Methylocaldum szegediense: one gene and its partners. The main gene of each other region encodes a partner of the protein of the gene in region 3 in a complex. Links are inferred from orthologs where the notes say so. Each region holds a gene or a part of one and is shown on either strand. Other genes may lie near its edges.

Region 1 (7,356 bases), 640 kb from region 3 along the record:
AATAGCCTTCTGGAAAACAAACATCAAGTAGTCTTGACCTGCGACCGTTATCCCAAGGAAATCAAGGGTCTCGAAGAGCGATTGAAGTCGCGTTTCGGCTGGGGCCTTCCCGTGGCGATCGAGCCGCCGGATTTGGAAACCCGCGTGGCAATTCTGATGAGCAAGGCACAGCACGCTGGTGTCGATTTGTCGCCGGAAGTGGCGTTCTTTATCGGCAAGCGGATCCGCTCGAACATCCGCGAATTGGAAGGGGCGTTACGGCGCGTTATCGCCAATGCCCACTTCACCGGCAAGCCGATTACGCTGGAATTTACCAAAGAGGCGCTTAGGGATTTGATCGCGCTTCAGGATCGCATGATCAATATCGAAAACATCCAGAAGACGGTTGCGGAATACTACAAGATCCGAGTGGCGGACCTCCTTGCGAACAAACGGACCCGGTCGGTGACGCGTCCTCGGCAAATCGCCATGGCGTTGGCCAAAGAGCTGACCAATCACAGCTTGCCGGAAATCGGACAGCAGTTCGGCGGGCGGGACCATACCACCGTTTTGCACGCGTGTCGTAAGGTCCAGGAACTGAAAGAAAGCGATAGCAAGTTTGCAGAGGACTACTCGAACCTCATGCGTACCCTATCGAACTAGCCCTGACGGAGCCGTGGCTTGAAGTGTCGGCACCTTTGGTCTAACGCGTTTAGCATCCAACACATGAGCTCATTATGAAGTTCACGATAAGCCGGGAGAATTTGCTGACCCCCTTGCAGCAGGTGGTCGGCGTCATCGAACGACGCCAAACCCTGCCGATTCTGTCCAACGTGCTTCTGAAGCTTTCCGATGGCGTTTTGGAGCTGACGGGTACGGATTTGGAAGTCCAGCTGGTTACCAAAGCACTAGTAGAAAGTGGCGAGGCGGGCTCGGTTACGGTGCCGGCGCGCAAGTTCCTGGATATTTTCCGCCTTCTGCCGGAGAAAAGCGTGGTCAATCTCGAGTGCAGGCAAGAAAAATTCGTAATCCAGTGCGGATCCAGCCGTTTCAATTTGAGCACCCTGCCGGCGGAAAATTATCCGGAGTTCGAGGCGGGAACGCCGGAAGTCGAGGTTGCTGTTCCTCGCGATTGCTTGAAACGTGCACTCGAAAAGACCATCTTCGCGATGGCGCAACAAGACGTTCGTTATTATCTGAACGGATTGTTGCTGGATTTGGATGCCCAAATGCTTCGAGCGGTTTCGTCGGACGGACATCGTCTGGCGTATTTCGAGCAGCCGCTGGAGAACGGGCCGGAAGAGGGACGACAGATCATCGTTCCCAGAAAGGGCATACTGGAATTGAATCGGTTGTTGGACGAGGGAGAGAATCCGGTCACGATTCAAATCGCACCCAACAGTCTGCGCGTCGATCTGGGAACAGTTCGCTTTGCCGCTAAGTTGATCGAAGGGAGATTTCCGGATTATCAGCGTGTGATGCCGCGTGATTTGACGCGAGTGGTCCTCGTTGAAAAGACCGCATTCAAGGGGGCGTTGACGCGCGTCTCTGTATTGTCGAACGAAAAATACCGGGGTGTCAGCATGGAAGTCAGCGAAGAAGGAACGATGTGCCTCAAAGCCCAGAATCCTGAGCACGAAGAGGCCGAAGAATGGATTGCGGTCGAACTGAACGGCAAGGGAGTTTCGGTCGGATTCAATGCGTCCTATCTCTTGGATGCCGTCAACAATGTGGACTCCGAAAGCGTCAAGCTATCCTTCACCGAGAGCGCCAACAGCTGCCTAATCGAAGATTGCGAGGACAGGCAGTTCAAATTCATCGTCATGCCTATGCGCCTTTGAGTGCGAGGCATGTTTCGCCAACATGGTGCGGAGCGGTTTCGGACCGATCCATGCACGGTGTCATGGGTGACCGATGCCGCGTATGAGCCTGGTCAAAATCGAGGCCCGTGATGTCCGCAATATCGAGTACGCCGCGATAGAGCCATCCCCACACCTCAACTTCGTCGTTGGCCCGAATGCCAGCGGCAAGACATCCTTGCTCGAGGCGGTTTATTTATTGGGGAGAGCGCGCTCGTTTCGTACGTCCCAAATCAGCCAAGTCATCCGTTTCGGCCAAAGTGGGCTAATGGTGACCGGAAAGGTCGTGAACGAAACCGGGTCGGCGATACCTATAGGCGTTCGTATCACGCGTGGCGAACGGGAGATTCATCTCGAGGGACGGAAGATCCAATCAAGTGCCGAACTCATCGGTGCCTTTCCGGTTCTCGTCATTCAACCATCAAGCAGCACTTTACTGGAAGGCGCCCCGAAATACCGCCGGCAATTTCTCGATTGGGGGGTGTTTCACTTCGAGAAATCCTATTTGGATTGCTGGCGACGCTATGTCAGAGCGTTGAGCCAACGTAACACCCTATTGCGGGAAAAGCGACTGGGTGACATCGAGTTATGGAACAGGGAGGTGGCGCGATACGGTACAATAATAAGCAGTGCGCGCGACCGTTATGCGGAAAAACTGAAGCCGTTTTTCTTGCGAAGCGCCGCGCAATTTTTCGAGGGTTTCGAGTTTGAGCTCCACTTACAGTCCGGATGGAGCAAGAACAAAACTCTGGAAGCGGCGTTGCAAGAAGATGTCGCATCGGACATTCGCCTCGGATATACGCAATCGGGTCCCCACAAAGCCGACTTCTCGATCTCGCTGGAAGGCCGTCCGGCGAGAGCTTACCTCTCCCGCGGCCAAATGAAACTTTTGGTGTATTCGCTTTTGTTGGCTCAGGCGTTGCTCATGGAAGAGAGCGTAGGTGGGAGCGCATGCGTACTGATTGATGATATTGCTTCAGAGCTGGATGAGCACAACAAAAACAGACTTCTCGGCTTGTTACGGGAGCATCCCACTCAATTTTTCATCACCGCGACGGCTGACCGAATCATTAGAGACGCCGTAGACCATGATGCCGCAGTGTTCCACGTGGAACATGGGCAAGTAACGCAAGCGTAAACCAAGAATGAGCATGACCAAACTCGCTAAAGATTATGACAGCACCGCCATCAAGGTCCTGAAGGGGCTCGATGCCGTCCGTAAGCGCCCGGGTATGTATATCGGTGATACTGACGACGGCTCGGGCCTTCATCACATGGTCTTCGAGGTTGTCGATAATTCTATCGATGAGGCTCTGGCCGGGCACTGCAAGACGATCCGAGTCATTATTCACAGCGACGAATCAGTAACCGTCGCCGATGACGGCCGCGGAATTCCGGTCGATATTCACGAAGAAGAGGGCCGTTCCGCCGCCGAGGTCATCATGACCGTTTTACACGCGGGGGGCAAATTCGACGATAACGTCTATAAGGTTTCCGGCGGACTTCACGGCGTTGGCGTCTCGGTTGTGAATGCCCTATCCGAACATTTGATACTCGAAATTAAACGCGGCGGAAAACGTTATCGGCAAGAGTACCGCGACGGCGAGCCCTTGGCACCCCTTGCGCAGATCGGCGACGCGGACGGAACCGGGACGACCATCCGCTTCAAACCCAGCCCCGCTATCTTTAGCAATATCGAGTTTCATTACGACATTCTCGCCAAGCGTCTCCGCGAACTGTCGTTCCTAAATTCTGGTGTTCGCATAACGCTTGAGGACGAACGTACTGCGAAAACTGATGTCTTCGAGTTCGAGGGAGGCATCCGGGCTTTTGTCGAACATCTGAACAAGAACAAGACTCCCTTGTTCGACAAGGTCTTTTACTTCCAGACGGAGAAGGACGGCATGGTGGTCGAGGTCGCCATGCAGTGGAACGATTCGTATCAAGAGAACATCTTCTGTTTCACTAATAATATTCCGCAACGCGATGGAGGCACCCATCTGGCCGGTTTCCGCGCCGCGCTTACCCGCACGCTCAATCAATACATCGAAGAACAGGGCTTGTTGAAAAAGCAGAAAATCCCAACCTCGGGCGATGATGCTCGTGAAGGCTTAACCGCGGTCCTCTCGGTCAAGGTTCCCGACCCGAAGTTTTCGTCTCAGACCAAAGACAAGCTCGTCTCCTCTGAGGTAAAGCCTGTCGTGGAGTCGGCCATGGGGGAAAAATTTCAAGAGTTTCTCCTGGAAAACCCCTCGATCGCCCGTCTCATCGCAAACAAGATGATCGATGCCGCCCGTGCCCGGGAGGCGGCCCGCAAGGCGCGAGAAATGACCCGACGGAAGAACGCCTTGGACATCGCCGGGTTGCCTGGCAAGCTGGCGGATTGCCAGGAACGCGATCCGACTTTGTCAGAGCTGTTCATCGTAGAGGGCGATTCCGCCGGCGGGTCGGCCAAACAAGGCCGCGATCGGCGCACTCAAGCGATACTTCCCCTCAAAGGTAAGATTCTCAACGTCGAGCGGGCCCGGTTCGACAAGATGCTGTCCTCCGAAGAAGTCGGCACGCTCATCACTGCCCTTGGCTGCGGAATTGGCCGGGAAGAATACGATCCGAACAAGTTACGCTACCATCGCATCATCATCATGACCGATGCCGATATCGACGGTTCGCACATCCGTACGCTGCTTTTGACCTTCTTCTATCGGCAGATGCCCGAGCTAATCGAGCGCGGCCACATCTATATCGCCCAGCCGCCGCTTTACAAAGTCAAGAAAGGCAAGCAGGAACATTACGTTAAGGATGACGCCGAACTCAATGAATATCTATTGCAGCTTGCACTCGAAAAAACCCGTCTTCACATCGACGAAACCACGCCCCCGATCCAGGGTCAGGGACTCGAGCAACTTGCACGGGAATATTTGACCATCCAGTCCCTGATTCAACGTCTCGCTCATCGCTACGACGAGACTTTGCTAAACACGCTCCTCGAACATCCGGTCCTCGATGCTACCGCGATGAGCGATCCGAAGGCGACCGAAGCCTGGTTCGCGGCTTTGGTCGATCGGTTAAACAGCACTGACCGCAGTGCAAGCTTTGCCATCGACTTGGATTTTACTCACCAGCCCGACGGCTTTCGGGCCCATGTCAGTAGGCGCTTGCACGGAGTTCATAAGACCTTCGACATCAACGCTGCATTCTTCAACGGGGGCGATTATAAACGTCTGGCCTCCTTCAACCAGAAAGTCGAGGGTCTTTTCGGCGAGCACTCCTTCCTAGCATGGGAGGATAAAAAGGAACGGGTAAGGAACTTCAAACAGGCTTTCGGATGGATGATGACGGAGGCGAAGAAGGGACAGCATATCCAGCGCTATAAAGGGCTCGGCGAGATGAATCCGGAGCAGTTATGGGAAACGACTTTGGATTCGAACACGCGCCGCTTGTTACAGGTGAAAATCGAGGACGCTATAGCCGCCGATGAAGTCTTTTCCACCCTGATGGGCGATCAGGTTGAGCCCAGACGGGATTTCATCGAGAAAAACGCTTTGGAAGTCGCCAACCTGGACATTTGACCGCTAACCCAAAGTCGGAAAATGTTCCTATCCGACTGGAAAAAGCTTTCCGAGCTCTAGCCATCTCGGCCGATCTAGAAACCGGCCCCTCTCGCAGCGGGCCTTTCCAATCGCTCGGAAAAGCTCGAACCGTTGAAGCCATACGCAAATGTTCCACGTGGAACAGCTGGCCTGGTTACCCACCCCGACCCGCATTCCCGGTATACTTCTTCGCCGAGCTTCCGAGCGTTTCCGATTCGTACCACTTTTTTTCCCGAACACATCCGAATCCTATTCACGGAGAGACACCCAAATGTTGCCCTATCCTTCAATCGATCCAGTGGCTATCAGCATCGGTCCCTTGAAGATTCATTGGTATGGGCTTATGTATGTCATCGGCATCGGCGGTGCATGGTGGCTGGCTCGGCGCCGTGCAAAAGAGCCCGGGCTTCCTTGGAGTCCCGCCCAGGTCGAAGACCTCGTCTTTTATACCGCGCTCGGCCTCGTGGTCGGCGGCCGAGTCGGATACATGCTGTTCTATAGCTTGCCTGCCTTCCTCCAAGACCCTTTGATGCTGTTCCGAGTTTGGGAAGGCGGTATGGCTTTTCACGGCGGATTGCTAGGCGCGCTGGTCGCGATGTGGATTTTCTCTCGACGCCAGAACACGCCTTTTTTTGCGGTTACCGATTTCGTCGCCCGCTATGTGCCGATAGGCCTCTTTACTGGTCGAATCGGTAACTTCATCAACGGTGAGCTTTGGGGAAAACCGACCAACGTCCCTTGGGCGATGGTATTTCCCGATGCCGGCCCCGAGCCACGCCATCCGACTCAACTATACGAGGCCTTTCTCGAAGGAATCGTCCTTTTCGCCGCACTCCATTTTTTCAGCCGCCGCTCGCCCCCAACCATGGCCGTAAGCGGGCTGTTTCTTCTGCTCTATGGTATCTTCCGCTTCCTGATCGAGTTCGTGCGATTGCCCGATGCACATATCGGTTATCTTGCATTCGGCTGGCTCACCATGGGGCAGATATTGAGTTTCCCTATGATCATCGTCGGAATTCTCCTTTTGGTGCTCGCTTATCGTCGCCCGATCACATCCATTTTGAGTACCGACAACTCCTGAAAACCCTCTACGGTCACTGCGCAAAGCACGACTCTCGATAACTTGAGACCCGACACCATGCCTCATCCAGAAGAGCAGTATCTCACTTTGCTTCGCAACCTAATAACCGAAGGGGATGAGCGAGTCGATCGAACCGGCGTAGGCACCCGCGCGTTGTTCGGCTACACCATGCGGTTCGACCTTAGCGCCGGATTTCCGCTGTTCACCACCAAGCGGATCTTCTGGAAAACGGCTTTCAAGGAACTCTTATGGATGTTGTCGGGAGGACGGAACATCCGCGAGCTATTGGAGCAAAATGTAAGGATATGGACCGACTGGCCTTTAAAAAAATACCGTGACGCAACCGGCGAGCAGGTGAGTCAAGATGAATTCGAGCGACGGATCATGAGCGACGCCGCGTTTGCCGCCCGTTGGGGCGACCTCGGACCCGTGTATGGCTATCAATGGCGTCACTGGCCGACTTACGACGGCAAAGAAATCGACCAGCTTCAGCAACTGATCGAAGGATTAAAAAACGACCCCAGTTCCCGCCGTTTACTTTTCGAGGGTTGGAACGTCGCTCAGTTGGAAGATATGGCGCTTCCACCCTGCCACAAGACCTACCAATTCTTCGTCTGCCAAGCGACGAACACCTTGTCCGGTGCGTTAATGCAGCGCTCAGCCGACGCCTATCTGGGCCTCGGTTGGAACATCGCCAATCTCGCCTTGATGACCCACCTTCTCGCCCACCAATGTGGTTACGCACCCGGAGAAATCGTCTGGTTCGGTTGCGACGTGCACCTCTACCTGAATCACATCCCGCAAGCGCGGCTCCAGATCGAACGCGAGCCGCGCGCGTTCCCGCGGC
Region 2 (7,481 bases), 220 kb from region 3 along the record:
GCGATCAAGGGCGCGCGGTGCGCCAGGAAACGTTGGAACTCGTGGTGTTGATGTTGTCGCCCATCGTGCCCCATATCTGCCATCGGCTGTGGTACGAGCTCGGGCATACGGAAATGGTCGCGACCGTGGCCTGGCCCAAGGTGGATGAATCGGCCCTGGTGCAAAGCACGGTGGAGATGGTGGTCCAGGTCAACGGCAAGCTACGTGGCAAAATCACCGTGCCGATAGACGCCGCCAATGATGCCGTTCAAGCCGCCGCACTTGGCGATCCCGCCGTACAACGTTTCGTCGAGAACAAACCGGTCAAGAAGGTCATCATAGTCCCACGCAAGCTGATCAACATCGTGGTGTAGCCCATGGCGAAACGATCTCTCACAAGAGCTGGCGTTTCGGTCGCCTTAGCCGTAATGCTCTCCGCTTGCGGATTTCATCTCCGCGGCACGCTGCCGCCCACGATGGCGGCGAAATCTTTTTATATTGAGGGTTTGGGGCGCGGAGACCTGTTCGTTCGGGAGTTTTCGAATATTTTGTCGTATTCCGGGGGCAGTCTTGCAGCGGCACCCAGTCAGGCTGGCGCGGTGATCCATATCGTCCAGGCGAGGCAGGAGCGTCGCCCAATCGGTCTGAGCAAGGCAGGGCGTGCCAACCTGTACGATCTAAGCTACCGGGTCGTCTACGAGGTCACCACGCCTCAGGGGGAAATCTTGCTGCCGCGGCAGGAGATCGATCTGAAACGGGATTATTTCAACGATCAGACCTCCCCGCTCAGCCAGACTTACGAGGAACACCAAATCCAGCAGGAAATGCAGCGCGAGGCCGCCCAACTCCTGTTTCGTCGCGTTGCTTACGCACTAAGCCGCCCGCCCGAAAGCAAATCGTGAAACTCTCCGCCGATCAACTGGGAGAACAACTGAAAAAGCGTCTAGCGCCGGTTTATTTCCTGAGCGGGGATGAGCCCCTGCAGCTGTCGGAAGCAGCCGACGCGGTACGGCATGCAGCGCGCGCGGCCGGTTACGGTAGCCGCGAATTGTTCTACGCCGATCCCGGGTTCGAGTGGAGCCGTTTGCACGAGGCGACCGACTCGTTTTCTCTCTTCGGCGAAAAGCGCATTTTGGATCTGCGTCTTCCCGCGAAACCCGACAAAGCGGCGGCTGAAGCTTTGCTCCGTTATGCCGAGCGGCCCGCGGAAGACGCCGTCCTTGTCGTCACCAGCCCGAAAATCGGGGCGCCCGAACAAAAAAGCCGCTGGTACCAGGCCATCGACCGCATCGGCGTGGTGGTCCAGGTTTGGCCTCTGGAGGGCGAACAGCTCCTGCGCTGGCTCGACCGCCGATTGAACGCGAAAGGCTTGTTGGCCGATCAATCTGGCATCCGTTTACTGGCCGCCCGGGTCGAAGGCAATTTGCTCGCGGCCGCCCAGGAAATCGAAAAGCTGCACATCCTGTACGGCAAAGGCAAAATCGACGACGACCAGATCGTCAAGGCCGTCGCCGACAGCGCGCGCTACGACGTATTCGATCTGGCCGAAGAGTGCTTGCGAGGACGCGTCGCGAAAGCCTGCCGGGTACTGACCGGACTCAAGGTGGAAGGCGTCGCGCCGGCGGTCGTTTTGTGGTCGCTGACCCGTGAGGCTCGTCTGGTGAGTAATGTCATGACGCTTATCGATCAAGGCTCCACGCCCGAATCGGCGCTGGCCAAGTGCCAGGTATGGGATAAGCGGAAATCGGCCGTGCTACAGGCGCTACAACGCCTAAACCGAGACAAGGTCCATCGGACGCTTTTACTGAGCGCAAACGTTGACCGGATCATCAAAGGCATGGAAGCCGGCGATCCCTGGGAAGGGCTTTTGTCCGTCTGCATCAGCTTGGCCGCGCCCGCGGAGAACCGGATGACGGCATACCTGGGTTAACGCTTTTCTCCGGCCGAATGGAGAAGGGCTGAACGCGTGGATTCCCCATATCCTTCGATCGGATTCAGGCCAATTCCGTCAAAGGATTCAATGGGAGCTTCCTGGAACGCTTCGGGTCCTCGGCGGTTTCAGGGAAACAAGCGGCCCGCGTTCGGCGTATGCGAGAGTTTATTGGTCAAACTATCACGTCCTTCCATCGATTATGCTAAACGACATCCGAACTTACATGCTTACGGTGGGGCAACGGGCTCGCGAGGCCGCCCGCTCTATGAGCCGAACGGAAACCGGCGCGAAAAACGACGCCTTGCTGGCGATAGGGGAGGCACTGCAAAGTAACGCGCAAACACTGATAGCGGAGAACCGCAAGGACCTCGAAGCCGGCCGCCAAAGAGGGCTGGACGACGCAATTCTAGACCGGCTGGAACTGACCGAAAAGCGCATAGGCGCGATGGCTCAAGGTGTTCGAGAAGTTGCCGCGCTTGCCGATCCAGTGGGCGAAATCACCGGTCTCACCTATCGTCCTTCCGGCATACAAGTAGGGCGTATGCGGGTGCCGTTAGGCGTAATCGGGATCATCTACGAATCGCGGCCTAACGTGACCGCGGATGCGGCGGCGCTTTGCATCAAATCCGGAAATGCCTGCATTTTGCGCGGCGGGTCCGAAGCCGTACATTCCAACAAGGCCATCGCCGATTGCATACGTGACGGTCTTGAGCAAGCGGGATTGCCCCGCGACGCCGTGCAATTGATCGAAACCACGGACCGTGCCGCGGTGGGCGAACTGATTCGCATGGACCAGTATGTCGACGTGATCGTGCCGCGCGGCGGCAAGAGCCTCATCGAGCGCATCGCGGAGGAATCCCGCATCCCGGTGATCAAACATTTAGACGGCATCTGCCATGTCTATATCGACGATCGTTGTGACTTCGACAAAGCTATCCGGATCGCTCTGAACGCGAAGACGCAGCGCTTCGGCGTCTGCAATGCGATGGAGACTTTGCTGATCGCCGCCCCGGTCGCTCCGATTCTCCTGCCGGACCTAGCGCATCTCTATCGCGAGAAAGGCGTGGAGCTACGCGGCTGTCCGAAAACCCTGAAAATCCTTCCGGACTGCGTTCCGGCAACCGAGGAGGACTGGAGTACCGAGTATCTCGCGCCGATCCTCTCGATCCGCGTGGTCGAGGGACTGGACGAGGCGGTGGACCATATCGCCCGTTACGGGTCGCAACACACGGACGCCATTGTTACCGAGGATTACACCCGCGCTCGGCGTTTTCTCCGCGAGGTGGACTCCAGCTCGGTGATGGTGAATGCCTCGACCCGCTTCGCCGACGGATACGAATATGGCCTCGGCGCCGAAATCGGCATCAGCACCGACAAACTGCACGCGCGTGGTCCGGTGGGGCTGGAAGGACTGACGACTCAGAAATTCGTCGTTTTCGGCGATGGACACATTCGGACTTGATCTGCCGCCTGCAGAGCGGGTCAGCCTTACTCGCTTGAAGGTGTTGCCGTTCAGGCGGCGTAGGTCGGCCATCCTTTGCCGACGAACCGGTTGTGTTGGGGAGCAAGACCCAACCGACTCCGCATTTCTATCGGTTCGTGGGGTGATTGGTCCGGCATTGGGCTCGACCACGGGAGTCTAAGAAAAGACGCATGATCGGCATCTACGGCGGCACCTTCGATCCCATCCATTACGGCCATTTGCGGACTGCCCTGGAAGTCAAAGAAGCGGTCGGACTGGACGAGGTCCGTTTCGTTCCCTGCCGTCTGCCGCCTCACCGCGCGGCGCCGGAGGCCGACCCGGAACGGCGCCTTAGGATGCTGGAAATCGCCCTGCAAGATGCCGAGCCCGGCTTTCGAATCGACACGCGTGAATTGAATCGGCCCGGACCGTCCTACATGGTCGACACCCTTGGCTCCATCCGAAAGGAAATCGGCGCTCGACCGTTGTGCCTGATCGTCGGGATGGATGCGTTTCTCGGCTTGCCGTACTGGCACCGCTGGAGGGAACTGTTCGACCTCGCCCATCTCGTCGTCATGCGGCGACCGGGAACGGCATCCGATGTTCTAGGCGAGTTGGAACCTTATTTCAGGGAACGCCGCACCGACCAAAAGGGGACCTTGAGCCACCAGCCGTCCGGGTCGATCTACTTCGTCGACGTTACCCAGCTCGACATTTCCGCGACCCGCATCCGAGAAATCTTTAAGACCGGCAAGAGCGCCCGTTACTTGATTCCCGAGCCGCTTAGGCGTTTTATTCTTGACCAAAGACTCTATCTGTCGTCCTAAGGATCATTGCCACGGTTTAGCTGCAAGGGCCGGAATGCTCGCGGATCGAGTGTCCCTTGCGGACCGACGGCCACATCTGAAAAGGATGTCCCGCCAGCGTTGACTTTGGTCGCTACACCCTGTGGGCGTATGCGGCGGTACCGGCCATTGGCCGGCTGGGAGAACAAGGACTATTTTCAGAGGTGTCGAGCCAGAAGCGGCCGATGGTTGGATCCATCTTTCCTGATCTACCTACATGAGCTTTTTTCGATGCACTCCGGGCGCGGCGCAAAGTCAGAGGTCGCCGTCCATTCAACACAAAGCAGAACATCACTTCGGTCCTTCGAAAAAAACGCGTGGCGGACCGCTCAATGGCGTTTTCTTGCCAAGACATGTGTAGGAATTTTGGGGGTAATGGAGGGGACGGCGCTTCCGTGCGCCAAAAACAGTTCCAACTCAAGCGGAAATCGACCTAGGTCGGGAGGCCATCAAACCGGGACTCGTCCACCGCAGCCTGGCGGCGTGCGAACAGACGAAAGCCCAGCAGCGCAGACCCGAGCAGCCAAACTCCGGCGGGCAGTGGCACCGTCGTGACGGCGGTCGCTTCAAGCGTGCCGTTGTTGAGCGCGTTTAGGAAAGCGAACAGGTTGTTCACGGATGGGTTGAAGTCATACAGCCAGACGCTCTCGGTCACGCCCCATTGGGAGGCCCAACCGCCGAAGTCGGTGATGCTGAAGCCCAATACGAGCTCCCCTCCATCCAGATTCAATCCAAAGTTGTCGATACGGGCCGAGAACAGATTGCCTCCCCAAAGTTCGTGCTGTCTCTCGGTGCCGCTCAGTGCATCAAGTACCTCATCACTGAACGTGCCGCGGATCTGGACATTGCTCTTGGTTGTGTCCAGATTCGCGTCCTTATCGAAATACGCGGTCAATTGATAGCTCCCGTCAAGCACTTCATAGCTGTTGGAGCCAAGCTGGAACAAGAACGGTTCGTTCCCGGTCCCCGTGGCCGTGAGCTTAAAACCGCCACTCCATTCGGACAGGCCCAGCGTGACCTGGTTGGTAAAGGACGGGTTACCCGCCTTAGCAATGCCGGGAATCTCAGGCAGAGTATCTACCGTGGCGCCATGCGAACCCGCGGAAAAGGCGAGCAAGAATGCGCCTGCGAGCATTGCCGGAATCGACTTCATCATCTTCATCCTTTCGCTCCTTTTTGGACTTAAAAACCTAATGTGATTGGCAAGGCCCCGTCACGATCGACGGCGCCCCGTTTCGATTGAGCCGGCCGTTCATCTAGGCTGTTGCACGAACGTCCACCCCCAAGAAAGAAAAGCCTGGCCGGTAACTTACCGCCAAACCTGTTCCTGACCATTCCACGCTCGGTCGATTTGGCACCCAAAGCGGGCAGTAGTCGTAGCTACCGGCCAATAGAATCAAGCAGATTTCATTCCACGCGCCGTATCGGCTGAATTCGGAGGCCCGAACGGCTTTTGGCGAGCTCCTAAATTAGGGGAAATGCCGGTGCGCTGCGGCAAAAGCCTCACTTTTCCGGCGTGTTGTCATAAATTCCGCTACATCACTGCCCTCGGAACTGCGAAGGTTGCCTCATCGTTCGCCTGGCGTTTAGCTCCCAAGGCCCCAATCGCCCAGTACGGCGTAACCCGCCTCGAGCTTCCGGCAGATGCCCGCTAGGACCGGCCCTACGGACTACCTGTGAAAACGGACCCATTCGACTGAATCGACCCCGTGCGAAAGCCGCGACCCCAAAGGGGGGAGCCGTAGGAAGGTGGCGAACAACGTCGCATCTAAGGAAACGCGCCGGGATCTCTTCGGCACCCGGGCCAGCTGCCAGAATGTTCTCGCCAACGCGCTGCACCCGCTGTTGACCGCCTTCGCTTACACGCTGATGCAGCGTCAGCGCGAAATGGTCTTCGCCGGTACCAACCTGGCACGGGCGACCGCCGCCGCGGTTCGGGTGAACCTGATCAAGAACGGCGGTCGGTGGTGTGCAATACGCGCCGTAAACACATCCTCTTAGCCGCGCACCATCCCCTGTACGAGACCATCCTCATCGCTGCCCGTATCCTCGCGACCAAACCCCGCCTGAGCAGGGTCCCCGGCACGACGACAAACCCTAAGGTAAGGGGACATTGAGTTTATCGCTCAGAAACCCGCTCGTTTTTGCCCTATTGCCTCCCGAATCGCACGCCTTCGAGCCCATCACCCTGCTTCTGCAGCCGCTGGATGGGATTGATGAAATAGCCAGGCAAAGCGATTCGGTCCTTCATCCTTAGCGTTCCATGCGTCGCTGATGAATGCGTGGCGACAAAGTAGCGTGACAGCTGTCGCAAATCCGAAATTTCCAGCTTGTTCTTGATGGACTGCATGGCTAGATTCCATTGCGAATCTCGAAGGCCGATACCCACGTTTCGTCTCGAGAGATTCATCTGGATAAATCGGTACGATCAACTATTCATAGTTAGAGGGAGTTACCATGAAATCTTTAATTGCAGGTATTGTTCTATCGACCTTGGCTTTCAGCGCCGGTGCGGAAGAGTTCTCCACTTTGGACGGCATTCCGGCCGACGCTATGAGCGTCGCCGAGATGCAATCGGTAGAAGGCAAAGGTTTGGTCGGCGATTTGCTCGGCGGCATCCTTCCGAACATCAATCTTGGATTGGAAGATACGTTGGCTCTGGCCCTGGTGACGAAAGACCTGAACGTGCTGGGTCTGGTCAGCCTCGGCGAACTGAGCGTGGGTTTGAGCAACAGTCTCGGTTTGGTGGTCGGCATCACCAACTAAGCGGTTTTTGCAAGCCGCGCATGGACGGGCGCGTTTGCGCCCGTCTTTTTTGTCTATCCCCAGCGGAAAGCGCACGCGCTGCTATATTTTTATTCAGCCGAAACCCGTTTTTCCACGCGCAAAGCGGCTGGCGGGTACACCCCATTCGGGATGGAAAAAACGGCGATCTGTTGGTGATTATGCTTCCATCTACAGGACGAATCCGTGGCTCTGCCAACACTAGGAGAAGGCTGCTTTCGTGAGCGGGCAAGGGCGATACACGGCTATTGTCATGCCGCTTCTTTTAAAAAGGGCGAGCATTTTCATCTTGACCTTGTTGCTCGCCAGCTGCGCCAAGTCTCCGTCAACCACGCTGAACATCGGCGGCGACACCCGGATTCATTTCCCCATCAAATCGATAAAAGCGCTTAGAGACGAAAACGTAGTCAAGCAGGGCTACGACTATTCCTGCGGTGCCGGTGCATTGGCGACGCTTTTGACCTACGGTGTCGGCGAC
Region 3 (7,588 bases):
CGGCGATGCCGATGTCATGATTGCCGGTGGTGCGGAAATGGCGACCTCGCCGACCTCATTGGGGGGATTCGCATCGGCGCGTGCCTTGTCCCGGCGTAATGATGATCCGGTCCGCGCCAGTCGTCCGTGGGACAGAGATCGCGACGGCTTCGTATTGAGCGATGGCGCCGGGGTTTTGGTGTTGGAGGAATTGGAACACGCTAAAAAGCGTGGGGCGAAAATTTACGCGGAACTGATCGGTTACGGCATGAGCGCCGACGCCTATCACATGACTCAGCCGCCGGAAAGCGGCGAAGGAGCTGCCCGCTGCATGCGCAATGCATTGAGAGATGCCGCTATCAACGCCGATCAGGTCGATTACATCAACGCTCACGGAACTTCGACGCCGGCCGGCGATATTGCAGAAACCAGAGCAGTCAAATCCGTACTCGGTGATCACGCCTACCGTACCCCGATAAGCTCGACCAAGTCCATGACCGGCCATATGCTGGGTGCCGCCGGCGGCATCGAGGCGATCTTCTCGGTTCTCGCGCTGAGAGATCAGGTCATCCCGCCGACGATCAACCTGGACAACCCAGATCCGGAATGCGATCTCGATTATGTTCCACACACGGCTCGTGAAGCGAAGTTGAACATCGTCATGTCGAACTCTTTTGGCTTCGGCGGAACGAACGGCACTTTGATTTTCAGGAAATTTAGCTGATTCTCTGGACGAATCCGACTCACGCCAGCGGTTGCCGTTGGAAATGGGGTTGGTTCATCTTTAAAAGCACGCGTTAAGCGTGCTTTTTGTTATCTTAGGACGACGAAGCATTTTAGATTCGCCGATAAGACGATGAGCGGCTCCGGTGCGTATGAAGTTTTGATTGACGGCCAGCCGATGCGCTGCGTGGATGCTGTAGACCGCGGATTTCAGTACGGCGATGGGACATTCACCACGATCACCATCCGCGAGGGGGTACCGTTATTTTGGCCTTTGCACCTTGCTCGTTTGGAACGAGACTGCCGGCAACTCCTCATCCCTTTTCCCGGAGTCGAACATCTAGAACCCGATGTGCGGACGCTTTGCGCGGCACATCCGGACGGAGTGCTGAAGATACAAATCACCCGTGGTATCGGAGGGCGCGGTTACCGGTTGCCCGAGCCGCAACGGGTGACTCGAGTCCTGAGCATACACCCACCGCCCGATTATCCATCCGAGTTACGGGAAATCGGCATCGAGGTTCGGCTCTGCGAAAATCGCCTGGGCATCAACCCTCGTCTGGCCGGCATCAAACACATGAATCGCTTAGAGCAAATCCTCGCCCGCGCTGAATGGACCGACGATGCGATTCGAGAAGGCATCATGCTGGATACTGAGGGCTATGTCGTTGAGGGCACGATGAGCAACCTTTTTCTAATTAAGAATGGCACGCTGTATACGCCGAAAATCGACCGTTGCGGCGTTGCCGGAGTCATGCGGAGTATAACGATCGAGACAGCCCTCCAGCATGGTATGGCTGTCGCAGAATCGCGTATTACCCTCGAGGAACTTTTCGCCGCCGATGAGGTATTTTTGACAAATTGCGTGATTGAAACATGGCCCGTCAGACGTTTCGGGCATCGAACGTATGGCGTGGGACCGATTACACAAGAGATTGATCGATGGCTAAGGACGAAGGCGGAAAACGAGCAGGTCGCGGCGTTCAATGGCTGATCGGGACTATCGTCATCGCCGCTAGCTTCCTGATCGGATGGTTATGGATGGATTATCGAGCAGCGCTGGACAGGCCGTTGGTACTCGATCGTCCAGTCTATTTCGAGATTGCCAAAGGGGATGGCCTGGCGCGCATAAGCACCGAGCTTGAACGACAGGGAATCATAGGCAATCGGATTTGGTTCACACTCAGGGCGTGTATCGACGGGTCGGCCAGGCAATTGAAATTCGGCGAGTACGAGATTCCGCCGGGAACGACGCTTCGGCAATTGTTGGCGATGTTCGTCGCCGGCAAGGTTCGTCAGCACCCAATTACTCTTGTGGAGGGATGGACATTCCGCCAGGTTCTCGCCATGCTGGACCAAAGTCCTCCCCTAACAAAGCTTGCGAGGGGTAAGTCTCCCGAGGAGATCATGCGAATGGTCGGGGCGCCGGATGAGCATCCGGAAGGTCGTTTCTATCCGGACACTTATTTCGTGACCAAGGGAACCACGGATATCGAGGTTCTCAGGCGAGCCTATCGGAAGATGCAGGCTGTGCTTGAAGAAGAGTGGGCGAATCGAGACGAAAGGACCACCTATGCCACGCCCTACGAGTCATTGATCGTGGCGTCTATCGTGGAGAAGGAAACCGCGCGCCCAGAAGAGCGACCCCTCATCGCCGGCGTGGTTACCCGACGTCTGGCCAAGGGCATGTTGCTACAAACGGATCCGACGATCATTTACGGTTTGGGGGATGATTTTTCCGGGAATATCCGCAAAGAGGATCTGCTGAAAGACACGCCTTACAACACCTATGTCCGTGTCGGGTTGCCGCCGACGCCCATCGCCATGCCGGGGCGCGATTCGATCCACGCGGCTTTGCACCCAGCCGCGGGAGAAAGTCTTTATTTTGTCGCACGCGGCGACGGTACTCATGTCTTTACGAACACTCTCGAAGACCATCAGCGTGCGGTCGAACAATTCCAAAAGCGCCGGCATGATTAGGGGGAAGTTCGTCACGCTCGAAGGCGGGGAGGGTGTGGGCAAAACCACTAATCTGGAGTTCATCCGGGATTATTTACAAAGTCACGGCATCAGGTTTCTGGTTACCCGAGAACCGGGCGGGACGCCTATCGGCGAAGCCATACGCCGGCTGATTATCGAGTCGCAAGGTATGGTGGCCCAGACTGAGCTGTTGTTGATGTTCGCTGCCCGCGCACAACACCTCGAAGAGGTCATCAAGCCCGCTCTGGCCGAAGGACTCTGGGTTGTTTCTGATCGGTTCACCGACGCTAGCTACGCTTACCAGGGCGGCGGCCGCGGTATCGATACCGGGGTCATACGCTTTCTCGAAGACTGGCTACAGAAAGGTCTGGAACCGGATCTCACCTTTTTGTTTGACGCTCCGGTTGAAATCGGCCTTAGACGGGCGCGTGACAGGGGAGGGCTCGACCGCTTCGAAAGCGAGCGGCCCGCGTTCTTGTCCCGGGTCCGGGAAACCTATCGCGAATTAGCCCAACGGTGGCCTCATCGTATCAAGCTACTCGATGCAACCCGGCCGCTCGCCGAGGTGCAAGCGGACATCGCCGAGCATCTGGATTCTTTGCGTCAACGCTGATGGGAACGGATTCGGGCAACATTCTCTTTCCCTGGCTCGATGAGCCTTGGCAAAGACTGAACGCTTATTTGACTGCTCGGAGACTGCCGCAGGCCTTGTTGATTCATGGCGTTGACGGGATCGGAAAGACCCGTTTGGCGGAGACTTTCGCCCAGAAACTGCTGTGCAGGAACCCAAGCGACTTCGCATGTGGCGATTGTGCCGGATGCCGCTTGTTTCTCGCCGGAACCCACCCGGATTTCCTGAAGTTAGAGCCCGCGGAACGAGGAAAGCCGATCGCCGTGGACGCAGTACGGCACTTGATCGCGAACCTTTCCCTCAAGGCGCAGTATGGCGGCTACCGTGTCGTTGTATTCTGCGAGGCACATCAGTTGAACATCAGTGCAGCCAACGCTCTCCTGAAAACCTTGGAAGAACCGGGCGAGAATACCGTTATGTTGTTGCTGACCGACAACCCCTCGGCTCTGCCGGCTACCATCTTCAGCCGCTGCCAGCGTCTTCCGATCGCGCTTCCGGACCATGCAGTCGCCGCGCGATGGCTGGAACAGCAAGGAACCGGCGATTCGACGGCGATCTTGTTGGCAGCCGCGAGATATGCTCCGTTGAAGGCTTTGGCGCTCGCCGACTCGGATGTCGTGGAACGACGGAGCGCGGTATTTTCGGAGTACCGCGACGTGGTGCTTCGGCATCGGGAGCCGGTGTCGCTCGCGGAGAGGTGGTCGGCGCTGCCGTTTGAGGAGTTGGTCGATTGGATGATTTCCTGGGTGATGGATTTGATCCGTCTTCGCAGCCTACCGGACTATCCCGACTTGGATAACCCGGATTTACGCGATGATTTGCGGGCTTTGGGTTCTCGACTACACTTGAAGAGCCTGTTCGAGTTTCTCGACGCGTTGTTACAAGCGAAACGGGCATTGAACGGTCAACTCAACCGCCAATTGCTTTTGGAAGAACTGTTGATCCATTGGGCACGGCTCGCGTGCTCGCCGCATGTGGATTAGGCCCTGTCATGAGTGCTAGCGAGAACAAATTACGCCAAGGAATTCTGTCTTTGACCATCCGGGACAAGAACGTTCTCTATGCCGCTTACATGCCGTTCGTCAAGAACGGTGGACTGTTCATTCCCACCAACCGGGTTTATAGCCTGGGCGAAGAAGTGTTCATGCTGCTGAACCTCATGGATGAATCGGAACGTATTCCGGTCGCCGGAAAGATCATCTGGATCACACCTATGGGCGCGGAAGGATCTCGCGCTGCTGGTATCGGTGTGCAATTCAGCGAAGAGGACGGCGGGTCTACCCGTGCCCGAATAGAAAACTACCTCGCCGGCAGCCTTGAATCGCAACGGCCGACCCATACGATGTAGATCGCGATTGCCTGCTGCCTTTTTCCGGCCCCGCGATGAATGGATTTCGGTACCATGATCCGGTTTTTCCTCGATCCGGATTCCGGTGAATGTCACCCATTCCTTTCGGTGACCGGTGCCGCCGGCTCCGATAAGTAAACTTCCACCCGCCGATTTGCCGTCCGACCCTGGTGCTGTTCGAAGCCACCGGAGAGCCCTCTCCGTACTCGCGGGCCACGATACGTTCTGCTGGACTGATGCCGTTTCTGCGCAAGAAACTCTGCACGACTTTTGCTCGGCGCAGGGACAGTTCCCTGTTGTAGGATACCGAACTCGGCTATCCGTATGCCCTTCTATCAGTACATTGCGATCCGGTTGCTGTTCGAGCGTCTCCACCACTTGGAAAAGATCGGGTCGAACGCAGGGTTTGAGCTTAGCGTTATCATACTCGACCAACACCTTGCCCAAGGTGACCAACAGACCGCTCTTGCTCTGTTGAGCCTTGAGCGCGGAAGCCGCTGTCGCAAACGCAATTTCTCGCGCTCATCGCGCAGGTGCTGCTCCCCGGTGTCGGCTTTTCGCGTTTCGGCCGTGGCCCGTGCGCTTTCTACTTTCGCTTCGGAGAGGTAGATGAGATGGGTGGTTTTGCTCTCGTCGTCGGCGCCTTCAGCCTGTCGCAAAATACGGCCCGCTTCCGAAAGCGCGACCAGTGCATTTTGCGCGATTTCTGCGTCCTGGAGGGTTTCTCAATCCGAAAAGCGTGCTCTTTCCAATGCTTCATTGTGTGTGGCGAAGCCCGAATATATTGCGATTCGGTTTCGGACTTGAATTTTCGCAGAGGTGGCTCGCAGGTGGAGCACAATCAAAGATTCGTTATCTGATACCGGCCATCCTCTATTCTAGCCACAATATCGTCTGGACTACTTGTCAAAAAGATTTCCCGCCTTTCGTTTGATGTCCTCGGCGCTGTCCTTGAGGCTCTGAACTCTTCGTTTCACGATGCGTAACCAATGCCGTGCCCAGGCAAACTCGATCCCGAGAATTGCTAGACCTAAAGGAATCATCAGAAAGGCCGGGCCTGGCAATACGATTAAAGCGACGCCAATCAACACTATGGATGTTCCGACTACGCCGATGACCACGCGCCGCGCTACCTGATATGTCTTAACGAGGCTCGTACGTGACATAAATTCTCGCCGATTGAAGAGCCGCCGTTTCGTTGAAGGTTCACGGATTTGACCGGTCATCGGGTGGTCGGTTTCGAGGTTCGCCGAACGAATGAAAGGACTTGGCCTCAGCTTGTGCGTCGGCGCAGGCGGTTGCTCAGCGCCGCGATATAGGGTTCGGCTGTCGTGGGTTTTGAAAGAATTGCTTTTCCCTTGACACACCGTAATCGCAAGAATGACGGTATGGCGTATTAGTCGAATGAGAGCGATACTGAAGTATTAGCGTACCCAATTACTAATGGTCGACGAAAGACGCATGGTTTTATCAGAAATAGAAGCGTCCGCTATTCCGTATTCGGAAAGATTTGCCGGAGTCGAACCGGCCTTCCGGGGATATGAGCCCCGGCGCGCACCGGCGCCTTTATTGGCTCCGCGGTATACGTGAGGCACAAAAATAAGGTTTTAATCTATTAGATAGATGGTTTGCTAAATTGTCGCAATAAAATGGTAAATTCCGTGAATATACTTATCTCATAAAAGTTACAAATCTCGTGAGGGCGACAAATTATTATCGCGGGACGTCTCAGTCGATATACCTTATGCTTCGCGAGAATTACTAACTATTCAGGCTTGTACTCTATGTGACCTAAAAACCCACGGATAAGTCTCGTTACAATCCGTTTTGAAGGGATATTTTCAACGGCTGAACAGACCGCAACGTGTAAAGCACAGGACCTTTTCGGGACGATTAGTTATTTTGGAATTCGACGTTCCCGAAAACCGGAAGTTTTCGACAGGATTGCTACTATCCTGGCTTCTTGTACTGTGGGATTTCAAGCGAGGATAAACTGTCGCGTCTCGTGTGATTATTTACCGAGAAGGCGTTATGCTCTGTTTGAAGCCCGGAGCCTTCTCCAGGAGATCTTCGGTCCGTCCAAGTGAGGTTCCTCTCCATGCAGATTCGTCTTCATAAGAACGCCCGTACCACCCCGGCCGTTCGGCAGGCCATTCAAGCATCCACGTTGAGCGAGCGCGCCTTGGCCCAAAAGCACGGCATTAGCCGAACGACCGTCCGCAAGTGGAAACACCGCTCCTCGGTCGAAGATGCCTCGCATCGGCCCCACACCCTCAGAACCACGCTCACGCCCGCCCAGGAAGCCATCGTGGTCTACCTCCGCCAAGCTCTGCTCCTCCCCTTGGATGATCTCCTGGCCGTGACCCGGGAATTTCTCAATCCCGCCGTGTCCCGTTCCGGGCTAGACCGCTGCCTGCGCCGCCACGGGGTGGCGTCCCTCAAGACCCTGCTTCCGCCTACAGAGAAGGCGAAGGTCAAACCCTTCAAGGCCTATGAGCCCGGCTTCCTTCACCTGGATGTTAAGTACTTGCCCGCCATCGACGGCGAACCCCGCCGATACCTGTTCGTCGCCATTGACCGTGCCACCCGCTGGGTCTATGTCGCCCTCAAGCCCAACCGCACCGCCTTAAGCGCAAAGGACTTCCTCAAAGCGGTGATTCAGGCCGCGCCTTTCCGCATCCAGAAATGCCTGACCGACAACGGCTCGGAGTTTACCGACCGTTTCCTGACCCGAACTCGGCAGCCCTCGGGGACGCATGAGTTTGACCGCCTCTGTACTGAACAAGGCATCGAACATCGCCTGATTCCGCCGGGCCGGCCCCAAACGAATGGCCTGGTGGAACGCTTCAATGGCCGCATCGAGGAGGTGTTGCAAACCCATCACTTCGATTCAACCGCCGATCTGGACACCACCCTGCACCGCTATG
Region 4 (7,525 bases), 1.2 Mb from region 3 along the record:
AGAGACCCTTGAAGCCGGTTGCCTGGCTGATCGCATAAACCTCGGCGGGCGTTTCCACGATGCACAGCTGCGTTTTGTCGCGATCGGGGTTAGTGCAAATGTTACAAAGCTCGCCTTCGGTCAAGGTGCGGCATAGCGCACAATGGCCGACCTTTTCGAGGGCGGCGAGCAAGGATTCGGCGAGATTTCGCGCGCCTTGCCGGTCGCGTTGGAGCAGATGGAAGGTCATCCGCTGGGCCGACTTGGGGCCGACCCCTGGAAGGCAGCGTAGGGCTTGCATCAGTTGGGACAAAGCCCCGGTCTTAGGCATGGGCTACGATAGGGTTCGGTCTTGCAGCGAGCGTGTTTCAAAACGGCAATTTGAATCCGGCGGGTAGTTCGATACCGCCGGTCAAGGCCGCCATTTTTTCCTGCTTCAGGCGGTTGACTCGGTTTATGGCGTCATTTACGGCGGCGGCGACCAGGTCTTCTAGCATATCCCGATCTTCTTTTACTAGGCTTTCGTCAATGCTGACTTTTTTTACTTCTTTTTTGCCGTTCATGATGATCCGAACGAGTCCGCCGCCGGATTCGCCCTGAACTTCCAAAGCGGCCAATTCCTCCTGTGCTTTTTGTAGGTTCTCCTGCATCTTCTGTGCTTGCTGCATGAGATTGGCGAGCGGGTTTTTCATGGGATTCTCCATTAGTCTATGGGTTTGGTGGAACCAGGGACGATACGTGCGTCGAAACGCTCTTTCAGTGCTCTGACGTTCTCGTCTTGCTCTATTTCGATTTCCGCGTTCCGTTGGCGTTCCTCTTTTTCGCGCTGAATGAGCTTAGCGGGTGTTTCCTGTCCGGGCGCCTCGATCTTGATCGTCAATTTCAGAGGGCTTCGGAAATAATCCCTCAGTGCCTTTTCCAAGTTGGCTTCCACCCGGCTGACGCGGAGATGAGCATGTTGCGGGTCGAGCGCAAGAATGCAGCGTTTTTCATCCAGGTCCAGCAATACGCAATTGTTCGCCAGTTCGCGAGTCAAGCCGGTGATGCCCATCGCCCGGATCAGTTCGTGCCAATCATGGGGCGCTCCGGTCTGAGGTACTCCCCCGGTGTCGGTCTTGGTCTCGTTCTTGACCGGCACAGGGTCGGTCTGAACCGGCGCAGGCGTGGGACGAACATCGACCTTTCGGGTTGTTTTCGGCGATTCGTTTGTCTTAGGGGGCGTCGCATCGACGCCGCTCTGCATGTCCGCCGATGATGTCGCCGGACGAAATGCCAGCATGCGCAGCATCACCATTTCAAAGCCCGAGCGCGGGTCAGGGGCGAGTGGCAAATCCCGCTGACCGATCAAGCCGATCTGATAAAAAAGCTGTAAATCCTCTGCGCTGATCCGGCGGGCTAGATCGAGAATCCGATCGGCGTCATCCTCGCGCCTGATCGCCTCGGGTACCCACTGGGCTAGCGAGGCGTGATGCAGGACGATCAGGATTTGCTGCAGCACGTCGGCGAAGTTCGGCGTGTGTTCCGCCATCTGATCGATCTGCCGAAGCAGCGCCGCCGCGTCTCCCTCGGCGAGCGCCGACAGGAGCTCGAAAACCGGATGCCTCGCGACGGTACCTAGCATGAGGCTGACGTCGGTTTCCCGAAGGCGACCGCCGCCGTGGACGATCGCCTGATCAAGAAGGCTCAGTCCGTCACGCATGGAGCCTTCCGCTGCCCGGGCGAGCAGCTTTACGGCGTTGACTTCGTACTCGATGTTCTCACGCCTCAGAATCTCTTCCATTTGGCTTCGAATCTGGTCCGGAGTCAGCCGCTTCAAACTAAATTGAAGGCATCTGGACAGCACCGTGACCGGAATTTTTTGCGGATCGGTCGTGGCCAACAGGAATTTGATGTGGGGAGGCGGCTCTTCGAGCGTCTTGAGCAGAGCGTTGAAGCTGTGCCCCGACAGCATGTGCACTTCGTCGATCAAGTAAACCTTGTATCGCCCCTGGCTCGGCGCGTATTGAACGTTCTCGAGCAGATCGCGGGTATCTTCGACCTTGGTACGCGAGGCGGCGTCCACTTCGATCAAATCGACAAAGCGGCCTTCGTCCACTTCTCGGCAGATCACGCATTCGCCGCACGGATCGGATGTTTTTCGACCCTCGCAATTGAGCGCCTTGGCGAGAATTCGAGCAATAGTGGTCTTGCCCACGCCACGGGTACCGGTGAAGAGATAGGCATGATGCATGCGGTCGAACTCAATCGCATGGATCAACGCTCGAACGACATGCTCCTGGCCGACGATTTCGCTAAAAGTGCGAGGGCGCCATTTCCGGGCTAGAGCCTGATACGGCATTGCGGGTTTGTGCACGCGATCGACCGGACGAATGAATTAGGGCGGCAAGCCACGCCAGCCGCACCCCGGCACACGAATCCGATGCTACCGCTGCTCCCTTCCGGGCCTGACGGGGTTTACAGCGTATCGTTGCGAGGGGACCGACGCGACTCGCCATTGAACTCGGCGACCCAACCAGGATCGCGGTTGGGCTAAAGAATATGCATTATCGTCGATTAGTGCCCGGTCTTCAAGGTCAAACGATCTCGCCTATCGCGCGGTTATCCTGAGCAGCAGCTTTCACGTGTGACGAGGGACGACAGCAGAATGAATTCGATGCCAGTCAATCCGGCCCAGCGATTCATCGTCGCTTCACAGGTAAAAATTGGTCTGTTTGGCGAAGAACCTACCCCAGGAGGGGCTAACGCCTGTCAAAGGGCTCTGGGCGAACGCCTATTGCGATAGGGTTTAGAGCATTCTCCAATCAGCTTTATGGCGTTGCCGAATCGTCCTGTATGGCGCATTCGGGTATCACCGGCATGAGTCAGAACCGCCGAAGAGGGCACGCGAGGTTTCGCGTGCGGCGATAGAGTCACACGGGCAGGCCTTCTAAGCGCCCCAGCTCAAGCCGGTGACGCGCAGGACCAAATGAACCGCGAAAAATGCGGTTCACTTCGTCCACCACGTCCTACGAACTCCGCGCATACAAATTTGTTCTGGCCCCATTTGCCTTTGAGCACGCGAAGACAAACTCGCGAGGAGCGACTCCGACGGGAGCGACATGGGGCCGAACCACGTTAGCCCGAAGAGCAGATCCCTGAGATGGGGTTTGCAAATGTCACTCGCCCGCAGGGCGAGCCCCGCTTCAAACTCACTAAACTGCCAACGGCAGCTTCCCTCAAAAGCGATGAAAACGCTCTAGGCCGCCAATTGCTCCAGTAATTGATCGACGAAAACGACCTTGCTTTCGGGCGTGTCGAAACGGGCAAAAAATTTCAGCTTATCCGGACCGTCCAGCTTATAAGTCTGCGGTTGGGTTTGGATCAAACGGATGACTTGGGCCGGATCAATGGGCGGGTTCGGGTGGAATATCAGACGTCCGCCTCCCGAGCCTGCCTCGATCTTGTGAACGCCAAGGGCCTCGGCTCGCAGTTTGAGTTCGGTGATTGCAAACAAGTTTTTGGTCGGCGGGGGCAGAAGCCCGAAGCGGTCGATCATCTCCACTTGCAGCTGGCGTAGATCCTCTTCGTTCTTGGCATTGGCGATCCTTTTGTAGAGCACGAGACGGGTGTGAACGTCAGGCAGGTAGGTGTCGGGAATGAGGGCAGGGCATTGGAGGTCGATCTCGGGACCTGCTTCGTGGGGGAGCATATCGAGATCCAGAGATTTGCCCGACTTGAGCGCTGCCACGGCCCGCTCCAGCAGTTCGGTATATAGGCTTAGTCCGATCTCCTGAATCTGACCGCTCTGCTCCTCGCCCAACAATTCTCCGGCACCGCGGATTTCGAGGTCGTGAGATGACAGCATGAATCCCGAGCCGAGTTCACCCGTGGCTTCGATGGCCTCGAGACGCTTGACGGCGTCGGCGGTCATCAGAGACTTCGGCGGTACCAGCAGATAAGCGTAAGCGCGATGATGCGAGCGGCCGACCCTTCCCCTGATCTGGTGCAACTGGGCGAGCCCCAGCAAATCGGCGCGGTGGATGATGATGGTGTTCGCGGTCGGAATATCGATACCGCTTTCGATGATGGTGGTGCAAACCAGGACGTTGAAACGCTGATGGTAAAAATCCAGCATGATACGTTCCAATTCCCGCTCCGGCATCTGGCCGTGGGCAATACGAATGCGTGCAGTAGGTACCAGTTTTTCCAAGTCGCGTGCCGTTTTCTCCATGGTTTCGATCTTGTTGTGCAGGAAATAAACCTGCCCGCCGCGCTTGATTTCCCGGAGTATCGCTTCTTGGATCAAGGCATCGTCCCATTCGCTGATGAAGGTTTTGATGGCGTGGCGATTGGGAGGCGGGGTGGCGATGATGGAAATGTCCCGTAGCCCGGACATGGCCATATTGAGCGTGCGCGGAATCGGTGTGGCTGTTAGGGTGAGAAAGTCCAGTTCGCTGCGCAGTTTCTTGAAATGTTCTTTTTGCGCGACGCCGAACCGGTGTTCCTCGTCGACGATCACCAGTCCCAGATTCTTGAAGCGAACATCCTTTTGCAAAATCTTATGGGTACCGATGAGGATGTCGATCTTACCCTGAGCCAAATCCTCGAGAAGTTGCTCCTGCTGCTTCTTGCCGACGAAGCGTGAAACCACTTCGACCCGGATCGGCCAATCGGCGAATCGGTCCCGGAAGTTCCGATAATGCTGCTGAGCCAATAGTGTCGTGGGCACCAGAACCGCGACCTGTTTGCCGTTCAGTGCCGCGATGAAAGCGGCCCGCATCGCGACTTCGGTCTTGCCGAAACCGACGTCGCCGCAGATCACTCTGTCCATGGGGCGAGGGGACGCCATATCCCTGATGACGTCGTTGATGGCAGCTTCCTGGTCGGGTGTTTCTTCGAAGGGAAAACCGGCGGCGAAAGCGGCGTATTCTTCGGTGACGGTTTTATAGGCGTATCCTTCCTTGGCCGCTCGCTTGGCGTAAATGTTCAGCAGTTCGGCGGCAATATCCCGTACCCGCTCCAGCGCCTTGCGCTTGGCCTTTTGCCACTGTTCTCCGCCCAGCTTGTGCAGAGGCGCAGATTCCGGGCTGGCGCCGCTGTACCGGCTGATCAAATGCAGCGAGGACACCGGGACGTACAGCTTATCGTTGTTGGCATATTCGAGCGCGAGAAACTCGGTCTCGATACCGCCCACCGTGAGTTTGGTCAGGCCAAGATAGCGGCCGACGCCATGGTCCTGATGCACTACCGGCGCACCGATGTCCAGTTCTTCGAGGTTGCGGAGGATCTGTTCGAGATTGCGTTCGGCGGCCGACTTGCGCCGTCTGCGCTGTTGGACCTTTTCTCCGGAAAGCTGGGTTTCGGTAATGATGGCCAACGAGGGATCGGCCAGCCATAAGCCGTGATCCATGGGGGCAACGACCAAGCATGGCGTTTTCTCGGCGACGAGGAAAGCGGCCCAGTTTTCGACGACCTGCGGCTTTATGCCGTATTTGGCCAGGCTATCCAGTAGCGCTTCGCGATGCCCTGCCGTTTCCGCAACGAACAAAATCCTATCCGCCTCTTCACGGATGAACGACGAAAGCGCCGCGGCGGGCTCTTTCAGCTTCGGATCGACCGCGAGAGGCGGAAGCGGGCGGCAATTGTAGTCGACCGACTCGAAACTTTCCGCGGGCTGCTCGGACGACAGTGGAATTCGAATTCTGGGATAGAGGGCGAATTTCTCTGCCAGAGCGGCGGGTGTCAGATACAGCGATTCCGGTGGAAGCGGGGGGCGGTCGACATGCCCCGAGCGCTGGTCGTACCGTTTTTCGGCCTCCCGAAAAAACGCCTCGGCAGCGGCGTCAACAGCGTGGTGGAGCACGACTGTCGCTGTTTTCGGTAGATAGTGAAACAGGGTTTCGGTTTCTTCGACGAACAGCGGCAAATAATATTCGATGCCGCCGGGTGCGATACCTTTGCTAACTTCCTGGTACAACGGATTGTTGATGGATGCTTCCGAGAAATGCGTTCTAAAACTCCGTCGGAACCGTTTGATTGCTTCTTCGTCGAATGGAAACTCGCGAGCTGGAAACAAACTAATTTCTCTGACCTTGTCGACCGACCGTTGAGTTTCAGGGTCGAAAGTTCGGATCGATTCCACCTCGTCATCAAAAAGCTCGATACGATAGGGAACGGTGCTCCCCATAGGGAAAAGATCAATGATCGATCCGCGTACTGCAAATTCGCCGTGCTGTAGAACTTGCGACACGCACTCATAGCCGACGCTCTCCAGTCGTTGCCGAGTCTCTTCCAGATTAAGTTGGCCGCCTACTTTTAATATAAAGGTCTTGGCCAATACGTGGGAACGTGGTGCCAACCGTTGCATCAGCGTAGCGACCGGCGTGATCAGTATGCCGTGGTCGATGCGCGAGAGTTGGGCGAGCGTTTTCAGTCGCTCCGAGACGATTTCAGGAAGAGGCGAAAACACGTCGTAAGGTAAGGTTTCCCAGTCGGGAAAGTGGAGTACGGGTACATTTCCGCCAAGGAAAAACTCGATTTCATGTTCGAGTCTAAGAGCGGTATGAGTATCTTCCGTCACGATCAGATACAGCCGCTTATTCTGTCTTGCCGCTTCAGCCAAGGCCAGGGAATCGCCGCAGCCGTTCAAGCTTTGCCAGACCATGGTCGTTGCATTATGAATCGGTACTGCTGGCGTGAACGGCGAAAGAGTTCCCAAATGTTTTGCAGCTTGATTCATGGGGCGTGAGGTGATGAATGTCGAGTGATTAATTGGCAGACGGTGTCTCGGAAAATGGTTCTTGGTTCCGGTACGATGAAAGTTGCGGTATTCGAATGTTTACCTATATATGATTTATTTTTTGGATTTTTTTAATATACTAAATAGGACATCACAAGGTTAATGTAATCTTGTTTCGCGACTTTATAATCGAGGTAACTATGAAGACCGATTTCACGGAACTTTCCGAAGCCGAACTGACGAGCATGATCGAAAATGCTCAGAGGGCACTCAAAGAAAAGAAGGAAACCAAACGTAAGGAAGTCATAAGCAAGATAAAAGAGTTGGCGGCCTCAATCGGTGTTAATGTGGAAATCACTGAGGGCACGAAAGTCTCCGGAAGAAAGGGTAGTAAAGTCCCGATTAAGTATCAAAACCCGAATAATCTGTCTCAAAAATGGACCGGCCGCGGTATGAAACCGAAATGGCTACAAACTCTACTCGAGCAAGGACATCGATTGGAGGAATTCGAAGTAAAGTCTTGAACGAAAGCTGATAGGGTGCCCGGCAGGATCGCCGGGTTCCGACCAAAATCGGTTGCCGAACGCAAGGAATCGAAGGGATTTCGGCCAATATCGCGTTCTCGCACCGATTTTGGTGTCACTGTTCGCTAATCTAGGTAACGTTTGACCAAGCCTCCATATTCATCGATCCGTCGGTCGCGCAGATACGGCCAGATTCGACGGACGTCTTCCGACCGGCGGCGATTTATTTCAACCACCATAACCCGTTCTTCTTTCTCGTTGGCCTGACAAAGAATTTCTCCTTGCGGGCCAGCAACAAAGCTGT

What was found.
Region 1: the proteins of QEN43_RS15800 (region 3) and dnaN are in contact, whole or in part, in a cryo-EM structure (PDB 8GIZ), measured with the Escherichia coli proteins. The link is inferred for Methylocaldum szegediense from one-to-one orthologs.
Region 2: the proteins of QEN43_RS15800 (region 3) and holA are in contact, whole or in part, in a cryo-EM structure (PDB 8GIZ), measured with the Escherichia coli proteins. The link is inferred for Methylocaldum szegediense from one-to-one orthologs.
Region 4: the proteins of QEN43_RS15800 (region 3) and dnaX are in contact, whole or in part, in a cryo-EM structure (PDB 8GIZ), measured with the Escherichia coli proteins. The link is inferred for Methylocaldum szegediense from one-to-one orthologs.

What each region holds. Positions count from the first base shown.
Region 1 is NZ_OX458333.1:3,000,717-3,008,072, reverse strand. What follows is about bases 1-2,768. They hold dnaN (DNA polymerase III subunit beta), read left to right. Parts: upstream 1-716; coding sequence 717-1,820; downstream 1,821-2,768. Other genes in these bases: recF (DNA replication/repair protein RecF), read left to right, coding at 1,903-2,768; dnaA (chromosomal replication initiator protein DnaA), read left to right, coding at 1-642. Also shown: more of recF, read left to right, coding at 2,769-2,976; gyrB (DNA topoisomerase (ATP-hydrolyzing) subunit B), read left to right, coding at 2,984-5,407; lgt (prolipoprotein diacylglyceryl transferase), read left to right, coding at 5,700-6,509; thyA (thymidylate synthase), read left to right, coding at 6,567-7,356. UniProt on the Escherichia coli protein: Confers DNA tethering and processivity to DNA polymerases and other proteins. Acts as a clamp, forming a ring around DNA (a reaction catalyzed by the clamp-loading complex) which diffuses in an ATP-independent manner freely and bidirectionally along dsDNA.
Region 2 is NZ_OX458333.1:3,872,685-3,880,165, forward strand. The notes cover bases 1-2,893. They hold holA (DNA polymerase III subunit delta), read left to right. Parts: upstream 1-877; coding sequence 878-1,909; downstream 1,910-2,893. Other genes in these bases: leuS (leucine--tRNA ligase), read left to right, coding at 1-353; QEN43_RS16815 (LPS-assembly lipoprotein LptE), read left to right, coding at 357-881; QEN43_RS16825 (glutamate-5-semialdehyde dehydrogenase), read left to right, coding at 2,112-2,893. In the rest of the region: more of QEN43_RS16825, read left to right, coding at 2,894-3,374; nadD (nicotinate-nucleotide adenylyltransferase), read left to right, coding at 3,566-4,201; QEN43_RS16835 (VPLPA-CTERM sorting domain-containing protein), read right to left, coding at 4,653-5,381; QEN43_RS16840 (transposase), read left to right, coding at 5,969-6,220; QEN43_RS16845 (hypothetical protein), read right to left, coding at 6,369-6,569; QEN43_RS16850 (hypothetical protein), read left to right, coding at 6,677-6,985; QEN43_RS16855 (C39 family peptidase), read left to right, coding at 7,257-7,481. UniProt on the Escherichia coli protein: Part of the beta sliding clamp loading complex, which hydrolyzes ATP to load the beta clamp onto primed DNA to form the DNA replication pre-initiation complex.
Region 3 is NZ_OX458333.1:3,645,789-3,653,376, forward strand. Bases 2,296-5,295 are described here. They hold QEN43_RS15800 (DNA polymerase III subunit delta'), read left to right. Parts: upstream 2,296-3,294; coding sequence 3,295-4,296; downstream 4,297-5,295. Other genes in these bases: mltG (endolytic transglycosylase MltG), read left to right, coding at 2,296-2,682; tmk (dTMP kinase), read left to right, coding at 2,675-3,295; QEN43_RS15805 (PilZ domain-containing protein), read left to right, coding at 4,305-4,661; QEN43_RS21835 (DUF4398 domain-containing protein), read right to left, coding at 4,997-5,295. Outside these bases: fabF (beta-ketoacyl-ACP synthase II), read left to right, coding at 1-703; pabC (aminodeoxychorismate lyase), read left to right, coding at 836-1,696; more of mltG, read left to right, coding at 1,645-2,295; more of QEN43_RS21835, read right to left, coding at 5,296-5,365; QEN43_RS15810 (PGPGW domain-containing protein), read right to left, coding at 5,561-5,827; QEN43_RS15815 (IS481 family transposase), read left to right, coding at 6,760-7,588. UniProt on the Escherichia coli protein: Part of the beta sliding clamp loading complex, which hydrolyzes ATP to load the beta clamp onto primed DNA to form the DNA replication pre-initiation complex.
Region 4 is NZ_OX458333.1:4,829,276-4,836,800, forward strand. The notes cover bases 1-2,937. They hold dnaX (DNA polymerase III subunit gamma/tau), read right to left. Parts: upstream 2,318-2,937; coding sequence 683-2,317; downstream 1-682. Other genes in these bases: recR (recombination mediator RecR), read right to left, coding at 1-310; QEN43_RS21200 (YbaB/EbfC family nucleoid-associated protein), read right to left, coding at 348-671. In the rest of the region: mfd (transcription-repair coupling factor), read right to left, coding at 3,215-6,622; QEN43_RS21220 (H-NS histone family protein), read left to right, coding at 6,898-7,221; QEN43_RS21225 (carbon-nitrogen hydrolase), read right to left, coding at 7,347-7,525. UniProt on the Escherichia coli protein: Part of the beta sliding clamp loading complex, which hydrolyzes ATP to load the beta clamp onto primed DNA to form the DNA replication pre-initiation complex.